Linked DNA regions of Pseudophaeobacter arcticus DSM 23566. The protein of the gene in region 1 interacts with the protein of each later gene in a pairwise test. Links are inferred from orthologs where the notes say so. Each region holds a gene or a part of one and is shown in the gene's direction. Other genes may lie near its edges. The genes, in order: ARCT_RS0119105 and ARCT_RS0113765.

Evidence for each region.
Region 2: the proteins of ARCT_RS0119105 (region 1) and ARCT_RS0113765 interact in binary tests that used the Escherichia coli proteins (3 or more experiments, as listed by UniProt). The link is inferred for Pseudophaeobacter arcticus DSM 23566 from one-to-one orthologs.

What each region holds. Positions count from the first base shown.
Region 1 is NZ_KI421507.1:3,074,373-3,078,199, forward strand. The notes cover bases 23-3,532. They hold ARCT_RS0119105 (2-oxoglutarate dehydrogenase E1 component), read left to right. Parts: upstream 23-377; coding sequence 378-3,332; downstream 3,333-3,532. Other genes in these bases: sucD (succinate--CoA ligase subunit alpha), read left to right, coding at 23-122; odhB (2-oxoglutarate dehydrogenase complex dihydrolipoyllysine-residue succinyltransferase), read left to right, coding at 3,344-3,532. Also shown: more of sucD, read left to right, coding at 1-22; more of odhB, read left to right, coding at 3,533-3,827. UniProt on the Escherichia coli protein: E1 component of the 2-oxoglutarate dehydrogenase (OGDH) complex which catalyzes the decarboxylation of 2-oxoglutarate, the first step in the conversion of 2-oxoglutarate to succinyl-CoA and CO(2).
Region 2 is NZ_KI421507.1:2,026,893-2,030,080, forward strand. Bases 253-3,123 are described here. They hold ARCT_RS0113765 (ABC-F family ATP-binding cassette domain-containing protein), read left to right. Parts: upstream 253-692; coding sequence 693-2,555; downstream 2,556-3,123. Other genes in these bases: ARCT_RS0113760 (Bcr/CflA family efflux MFS transporter), read right to left, coding at 253-425; ARCT_RS0113770 (MarC family protein), read left to right, coding at 2,552-3,123. Outside these bases: more of ARCT_RS0113760, read right to left, coding at 1-252; more of ARCT_RS0113770, read left to right, coding at 3,124-3,175. UniProt on the Escherichia coli protein: Genetic data indicate it may be involved in ribosome assembly or function.

The sequences.
Region 1 (3,827 bases):
TCGTTGCCGGTGGCAAAGGTGGTGCCGAGGACAAGATCGAAGCCATGCGCTCTGCTGGCATCGTTGTCGCCGAAAGCCCAGCGGGCCTGGGCGAAGCAGTGCTGAAAGCGATCAAAGGCTAAAGATCCTTTGGGGCGGCTTTGGTCGCCCCATACTCTCTACCCGGATATGGCAGGTCACATGACACAGGATTTCCGATACCCGAGCCAGGCCGCAACAGGCACCGCAAGTGATTGCGTTGATTGCCTTTGCCCCGCCTTGCGCGCCGTAAGTATTGCGAAACACATCTGCAATATACCCGTCCGCGAAGCCCTTTCGCATGACATCGCTTGTCCCTTTTGATTTTCAGTCTCTGATCCTCTGCAGTGAGCACATCCATGACCGATAACTCTCCCAACGACCTGTTCCACGCCTCCTCCTTTATGCAGGGGCACAATGCCGAATATCTTGAACAGCTCTATGCGCAATATGCCACTGACCCCAATGCGGTCGATGCCGCCTGGGGTGAGTTCTTCCGCCAGATGGGCGATGCCGATCTCGACGTCAAAGCAGAGGCCGCCGGACCCTCCTGGGCCCGTGCTGACTGGCCGCCGATGCCCACGGATGATCTGACCGCCGCATTGACAGGCGAATGGCCTGCCCCGGTGGAAACCAAGGCCGCTGGCAAGAAAATCGCCGAGAAAGCCGCCAAAGCAGGCGTTGAGGTCTCGGACGAGCAGATCCAGCGCGCGGTGCTGGATTCGATCCGCGCCCTGATGCTGATCCGCGCCTACCGGATCCGGGGCCATCTGGCCGCCGATCTGGACCCGCTGGCGATGCGCAGCGATGCCCCCCACCCCGAGCTGGATCCAAAAAACTACGGCTTTATGGAAACCGATATGGATCGCCCGATCTTTATCGACAATGTTCTGGGGCTTCAGGTGGCCTCGATGCGGCAGATCGTCGACATCGTCAAACGCACCTACTGCGGCACCTTTGCCCTGCAATACATGCATATCTCTGATCCGGCACAATCCGCCTGGCTGAAAGAGCGTATCGAGGGCTACGACAAGGAAATCACCTTCACCCGCGAGGGCCGCAAGGCGATCCTCAACAAGATGGTTGAGGCCGAGGGGTTCGAGAAATTCCTGCATGTGAAATACATGGGCACCAAGCGGTTCGGCCTGGATGGTGGCGAAAGCCTGATCCCCGCGATGGAGCAGATCATCAAGCGCGGCGGCAACCTTGGCGTCGAAGAGATCGTCATCGGCATGCCCCACCGGGGCCGGTTGTCGGTTCTGGCCAATGTGATGCAGAAACCCTATCGCGCCATCTTCAACGAGTTCCAGGGTGGCAGCTTCAAACCCGAAGACGTCGATGGATCCGGCGATGTGAAATACCACCTCGGGGCCTCGTCGGATCGCGAATTTGACGGCAATATCGTGCACCTTAGTCTGACCGCCAACCCCTCTCACCTGGAGGCGGTGAACCCGGTTGTTCTGGGCAAGGTCCGCGCCAAGCAGGACCAAAAGAACGACGATGCGCGCACCAAGGTTCTGTCGATCCTGTTGCACGGTGATGCGGCCTTTGCCGGTCAGGGCGTTGTGGCCGAGTGCTTTGCGCTGTCTGGCCTCAAGGGTCACAAGACCGGCGGCACCATGCATATCGTGGTGAACAACCAGATCGGTTTCACCACCGCGCCGCATTTCTCGCGCTCCTCGCCCTATCCCACCGACAACGCGCTGGTGGTTGAGGCGCCGATCTTCCACGTCAATGGCGATGACCCGGAAGCCGTGGTGCATGCCGCCAAGGTGGCCACCGAGTTCCGCCAGAAGTTTGGCAAGGACGTGGTGCTGGATATCTTCTGCTACCGCCGCTTTGGTCACAACGAGGGCGACGAGCCCATGTTCACCAACCCGCTGATGTACAAAAAGATCAAAGGCCACAAAACCACGCTCAGCCTCTATACGGAACGCCTGGTCAAGGATGGTCTGATCCCCGAGGGTGAAATCGAAGACATGAAGGCGGCCTTTCAGGCCAAGCTGAACGAAGAGTTTGAGATCGGGAAAGACTACAAACCCAACAAGGCCGACTGGCTGGATGGGCGCTGGTCACATCTGGATCGTCAAAAGGAAAACAAATACCAGCGCGGAAAAACCGCCATTGCCCCGGAAACCATGGCGGAAATCGGTAAATCTCTTGCCAGCGTGCCAGAGGGCTTCCCGATCCACCGCACCGTGGGCCGGGTTCTCGAAACCCGTGGCAAGATGTTTGAAAGCGGTGAAGGCTTTGACTGGGCCACCAGCGAAGCCCTGGCCTTTGGCTCGCTGCTGACCGAAGGTTTCCCGGTACGGCTGTCCGGTCAGGATGCCACCCGTGGCACCTTCTCGCAGCGCCATTCCGGGATCATCAACCAGGACACCGAAGAGCGCTACTACCCGCTCAACCACATCCGTGAAGGCCAGTCACAATACGACGTGATTGACTCTGCCCTGTCGGAATATGCCGTCTTGGGTTTTGAATATGGCTATTCGCTGGCAGAACCCAACGCGCTGACACTCTGGGAAGCGCAGTTCGGCGATTTTGCCAATGGTGCCCAGATCATGTTCGATCAGTTCATCTCGTCGGGCGAAAGCAAATGGCTGCGGATGTCCGGTCTGGTCTGCCTGATGCCACATGGTTTTGAAGGCCAGGGGCCTGAGCACTCATCGGCCCGTCTGGAACGATTCCTGCAGATGTGTGGTCAGGACAACTGGATTGTTGCCAATTGCACCACACCGGCAAACTACTTCCACATCCTGCGCCGCCAGCTGCATCGCTCATTCCGCAAGCCGCTGATGCTGATGACGCCCAAATCGCTGCTGCGTCACAAACTGGCCGTCAGCAATGCCGAGGAATTCACCACCGGTTCCAGCTTCCACCGGGTGCTGTGGGATGATGCCCAGCACGGCAATTCCGAGACCAAGCTGGTCAAGGATGACAAGATCAAGCGCGTGGTCATGTGCTCGGGCAAGGTTTACTATGACCTGCTGGAAGAGCGCGATGCCCGTGGCATTGACGACGTCTATCTGATGCGCATCGAGCAGTTCTACCCCTTCCCGGCGATCTCGCTGGTCAAGGAGCTGGAACGGTTCAAAGGCGCCGAAATGGTCTGGTGCCAGGAAGAGCCCAAGAACCAGGGCGCCTGGACCTTTATCGAGCCCAATATCGAATGGGTGCTGAGCCGGATCAAGGCCAAGCACACCCGGCCCGCTTACGTCGGCCGTGCCACCTCGGCGTCGCCTGCAACCGGCCTCGCCAGCCAACATAAAGCCCAACAAGCTGCGCTCGTGAACGACGCGCTGAGCATCTGAGGAAGACAGACATGACAACCGAAGTTCGCGTGCCCACCCTGGGCGAATCCGTTACCGAAGCCACCGTGGCCACCTGGTTCAAGAAACCCGGCGACACCGTGGCGCAGGATGAAATGCTCTGTGAGCTGGAAACCGACAAGGTCACCGTCGAGGTGCCCGCCCCTGCCGCTGGCGTGCTGGCGGATATCGTCGCCAGTGAAGGTGAGACCGTCGGTGTTGACGCGCTGCTGGCCAATATCTCCGCCTCAGGCGCCGGGGCCGCTCCGGCTCCGGCCGCTGCTGCAGCCCCGGCAGCCGCAGCGCCAGAGGCCGCGACAGCCAGCACCAACGTCATGGTCCCCACCCTGGGCGAATCCGTGACCGAGGCCACCGTCTCTGTCTGGTTCAAAAAGGTCGGCGATACCGTGGCGCAGGATGAAATGCTCTGCGAGCTGGAAACGGATAAAGTCTCCGTCGAAGTGCCCGCCCCCGCCGCAGGTGTGCTGGCAGAAATCA
Region 2 (3,188 bases), 1.0 Mb from region 1 along the record:
AGCGCCATGGCCATGGTGACATAGCCCAGCTTGCTGGCGGCCTCGGTTGCAGAATGCATATCGCGAATGGTGGCCCGTGACAGAACCTGGCCCGCAACAACCGTGCCCTGGATCATGCGAAAGCCGAGGAAAACCCAGACCGATTGCGCCAACACGCAGCCGATTGATGCCAGCGCAAAAATCAGCATCGAGCCCAGTAAAATGGGACGTCGCCCAAAGCGATCAGACAGCGGCCCCATGAGCAGCTGCAACACGGCTGAGATGCCCAGATAGCCAGCCAGGGCCAGGTTCACCACCCCGTAGCTGCTGTCAAAATCCTCAGCGATCCGCGCCAGAGAGGGCAGAAACATGTTCAGTGACAAAACCGCCAGGGCGGTGGCAAAAATCAATGTTATGAGATGGGGAGCTTTCTCTGCGGCCCGCATAAAATCACCTGAATACTGTAGCTTAGACTGAGAAATAGCCAAATACGGCCTCTGCGCAAATGGTCTGCATCCAAACTTCCAGCATTCCTTGGTAAAAGACCAGATACAAAGCGCACGTGCCCACCGCCTTAATCTGGCGCCGAATATTGCGACGCGGGGCGTTTGGAGGGCTGATCTGCGGCAGGTTTCAGACAGCCCCCTCACAGAGGTGCAGCTCAGCGCGGATACGCATTGACAAGGCGCGGTGACTGCGACAGTGGATGAGCCATGCTACGTATTCGCGATATCACCTATTCGGTTGAAGGCCGCCCTCTGTTCGAAGAGGCCAGTGCCACCATTCCCAACGGCCACAAAGTGGGTCTTGTGGGGCGCAACGGCACCGGCAAAACAACCTTGTTTCGCCTTATTCGCGGCGAGCTGGCGCTTGAGACAGGGTCGATCACCCTGCCGTCCAAGGCCCAGATCGGCGGCATCGCGCAAGAGGCGCCCTCGTCCAATGTGTCGCTGATCGACACCGTGCTGGCTGCCGCCACCGAACGGGCCGCCTTGATGGCCGAGGCCGAGACCGCAACAGATCCGACCCGCATTGCCGAGGTGCAGACCCGGCTGGCCGATATCGACGCCTGGTCCGCCGAAGCGCGCGCCGCCTCGATCCTCAAAGGTCTGGGTTTCGACGAAGAGGCACAACAGCGGCCCTGCTCTGACTTTTCAGGTGGCTGGCGGATGCGGGTTGCCCTGGCGGCGGTGCTGTTTTCCGAACCCGACCTGTTGCTGCTGGACGAACCGACCAACTATCTTGATCTGGAAGGCGCGCTTTGGCTTGAGGCCTATCTGGTCAAATATCCGCACACCGTGATCATCATCAGCCACGACCGTGAACTGCTGAACCGGTCGGTGGGCGGCATCCTGCATCTGGAAGACCGCAAGGTGACCTATTATGGCGGCAACTACGATCAGTTTGCCCGCCAGCGCGCCGCCAATCGCGCCAACCAGGCCGCCCAGGCGAAGAAACAAGACGCCCGGCGCGCCCATCTGCAGAGCTTTGTCGATCGCTTCAAGGCCAAGGCCAGCAAGGCCAAACAGGCGCAGAGCCGGGTGAAAATGCTGGAAAAGATGGAAACCATCCGCGCGCCCGAAGATGCAGCACGCACAGTTTTCACCTTTCCCACGCCGGAAGAGCTGTCGCCGCCCATTATCGCAACCGAGGGCGTCAAGGTTGGCTATGACGGCAAGGTGATCCTGAGCAATCTGGATCTGCGTATCGATCAGGACGACCGCATTGCCCTGCTAGGCAAAAACGGCGAGGGCAAATCCACCCTGTCCAAAATGCTCTCGGCGCGGCTTGCGCCTATGGGCGGCAAGATGACCCAGTCGAGCAAGCTGCGGATCGGCTTTTTTGCCCAGCACCAGGTGGATGAGCTTTATATTGACGAAACCCCGCTGCAGCACCTGATGCGCGAGCGCGCCAGTGAGGGCCAGCCGCGGCTGCGGGCGCGTCTGGCCGGGTTTGGCCTGGGCGCCGATCAGGCGGATACCGCCGTGGGCCGCCTGTCGGGGGGGCAAAAGGCACGTCTGTCCTTGCTCTTGGCCACATTGGATGCCCCGCATCTGTTGATCCTCGATGAGCCGACCAACCACTTGGATATCGAAAGCCGCGAGGCCCTGGTTGAAGCGCTGACTGCCTATACCGGCGCGGTGATCCTGGTCAGCCACGATATGCACCTGCTCAGCCTGGTGGCAGACCGTCTCTGGCTGGTCTCCAAGGGCACGGTAACCCCCTATGAGGGCGATCTGGCCTCTTATCGGGCGTTGTTACTGGAAAAAGACAAGCCCGCGCCAAAGGACAAGCCTGCCAAGAAAGAAAAGGCCAAGCCAGCACGCCCCTCGCGGGATGCCATCCTGGCCCTGCGCAAGGAAGCGCGCAAATCCGAAGAGCGTGTCACCAAACTGACCCAGATGAAAGACAAGCTGGATGTCAAACTGGCGGATCCGGAGCTTTACGAACCTGAGAAAAAAGACGAGGCTCGGGTTTGGCAGGGCAAACATGCCGAGGTCATCACCGCATTGGAGCGGGCTGAGCTGTTGTGGATGCGCGCCTTGGAAAAATTGGAAAAAGCTGAGGCTCTATGATCGACACTGCCTTTCTGATCACCTCTTTTGTGACCCTCTTTGTGATCATTGATCCCATTGGGCTCACCCCGATCTTTTTGGCACTGACCCAGGGGGCAACCCCGCACGAACGGCGCTCGATTGCGCTGCGCGCCGCACTTACCGCCATGTTTTTGCTGGCACTCTTTACCGCCTTTGGCGAGGCAGTTTTGGGCTTTGCCGGTATCTCCATGGCCGCATTCCGTGTGGCGGGCGGAGTGTTGCTGTTCCTCACCGCGTTGGACATGTTGTTTGAGCGGCGCACCAAGCGACGGGAAAATCAGGGTGAAGAGGCCACCCCGGCTCAGGACCCGTCGATTTTTCCAATGTCGATCCCGCTGATTGCCGGGCCTGGATCCATTGCAACGGTGATCCTGCTGGCTGGGCAAAAACCTGGGCTGGAGGGTTTTGCCCTGGTGATGTCTGTGGTCTTTGCGGTGCTGACTGTGATGTTGACCATGTTCCTCGCCTCAGGCCTGTTTGAACGCGCCCTTGGCAAGACCGGCATCAATGTGGTGACCCGGCTCTTGGGGATGCTGCTCGCCGCCCTGTCGGTGCAGTTTGTCCTGGACGGGCTGCGTGATTTTGGCTTTGCCAGCTAGCCGGGGCGCATAG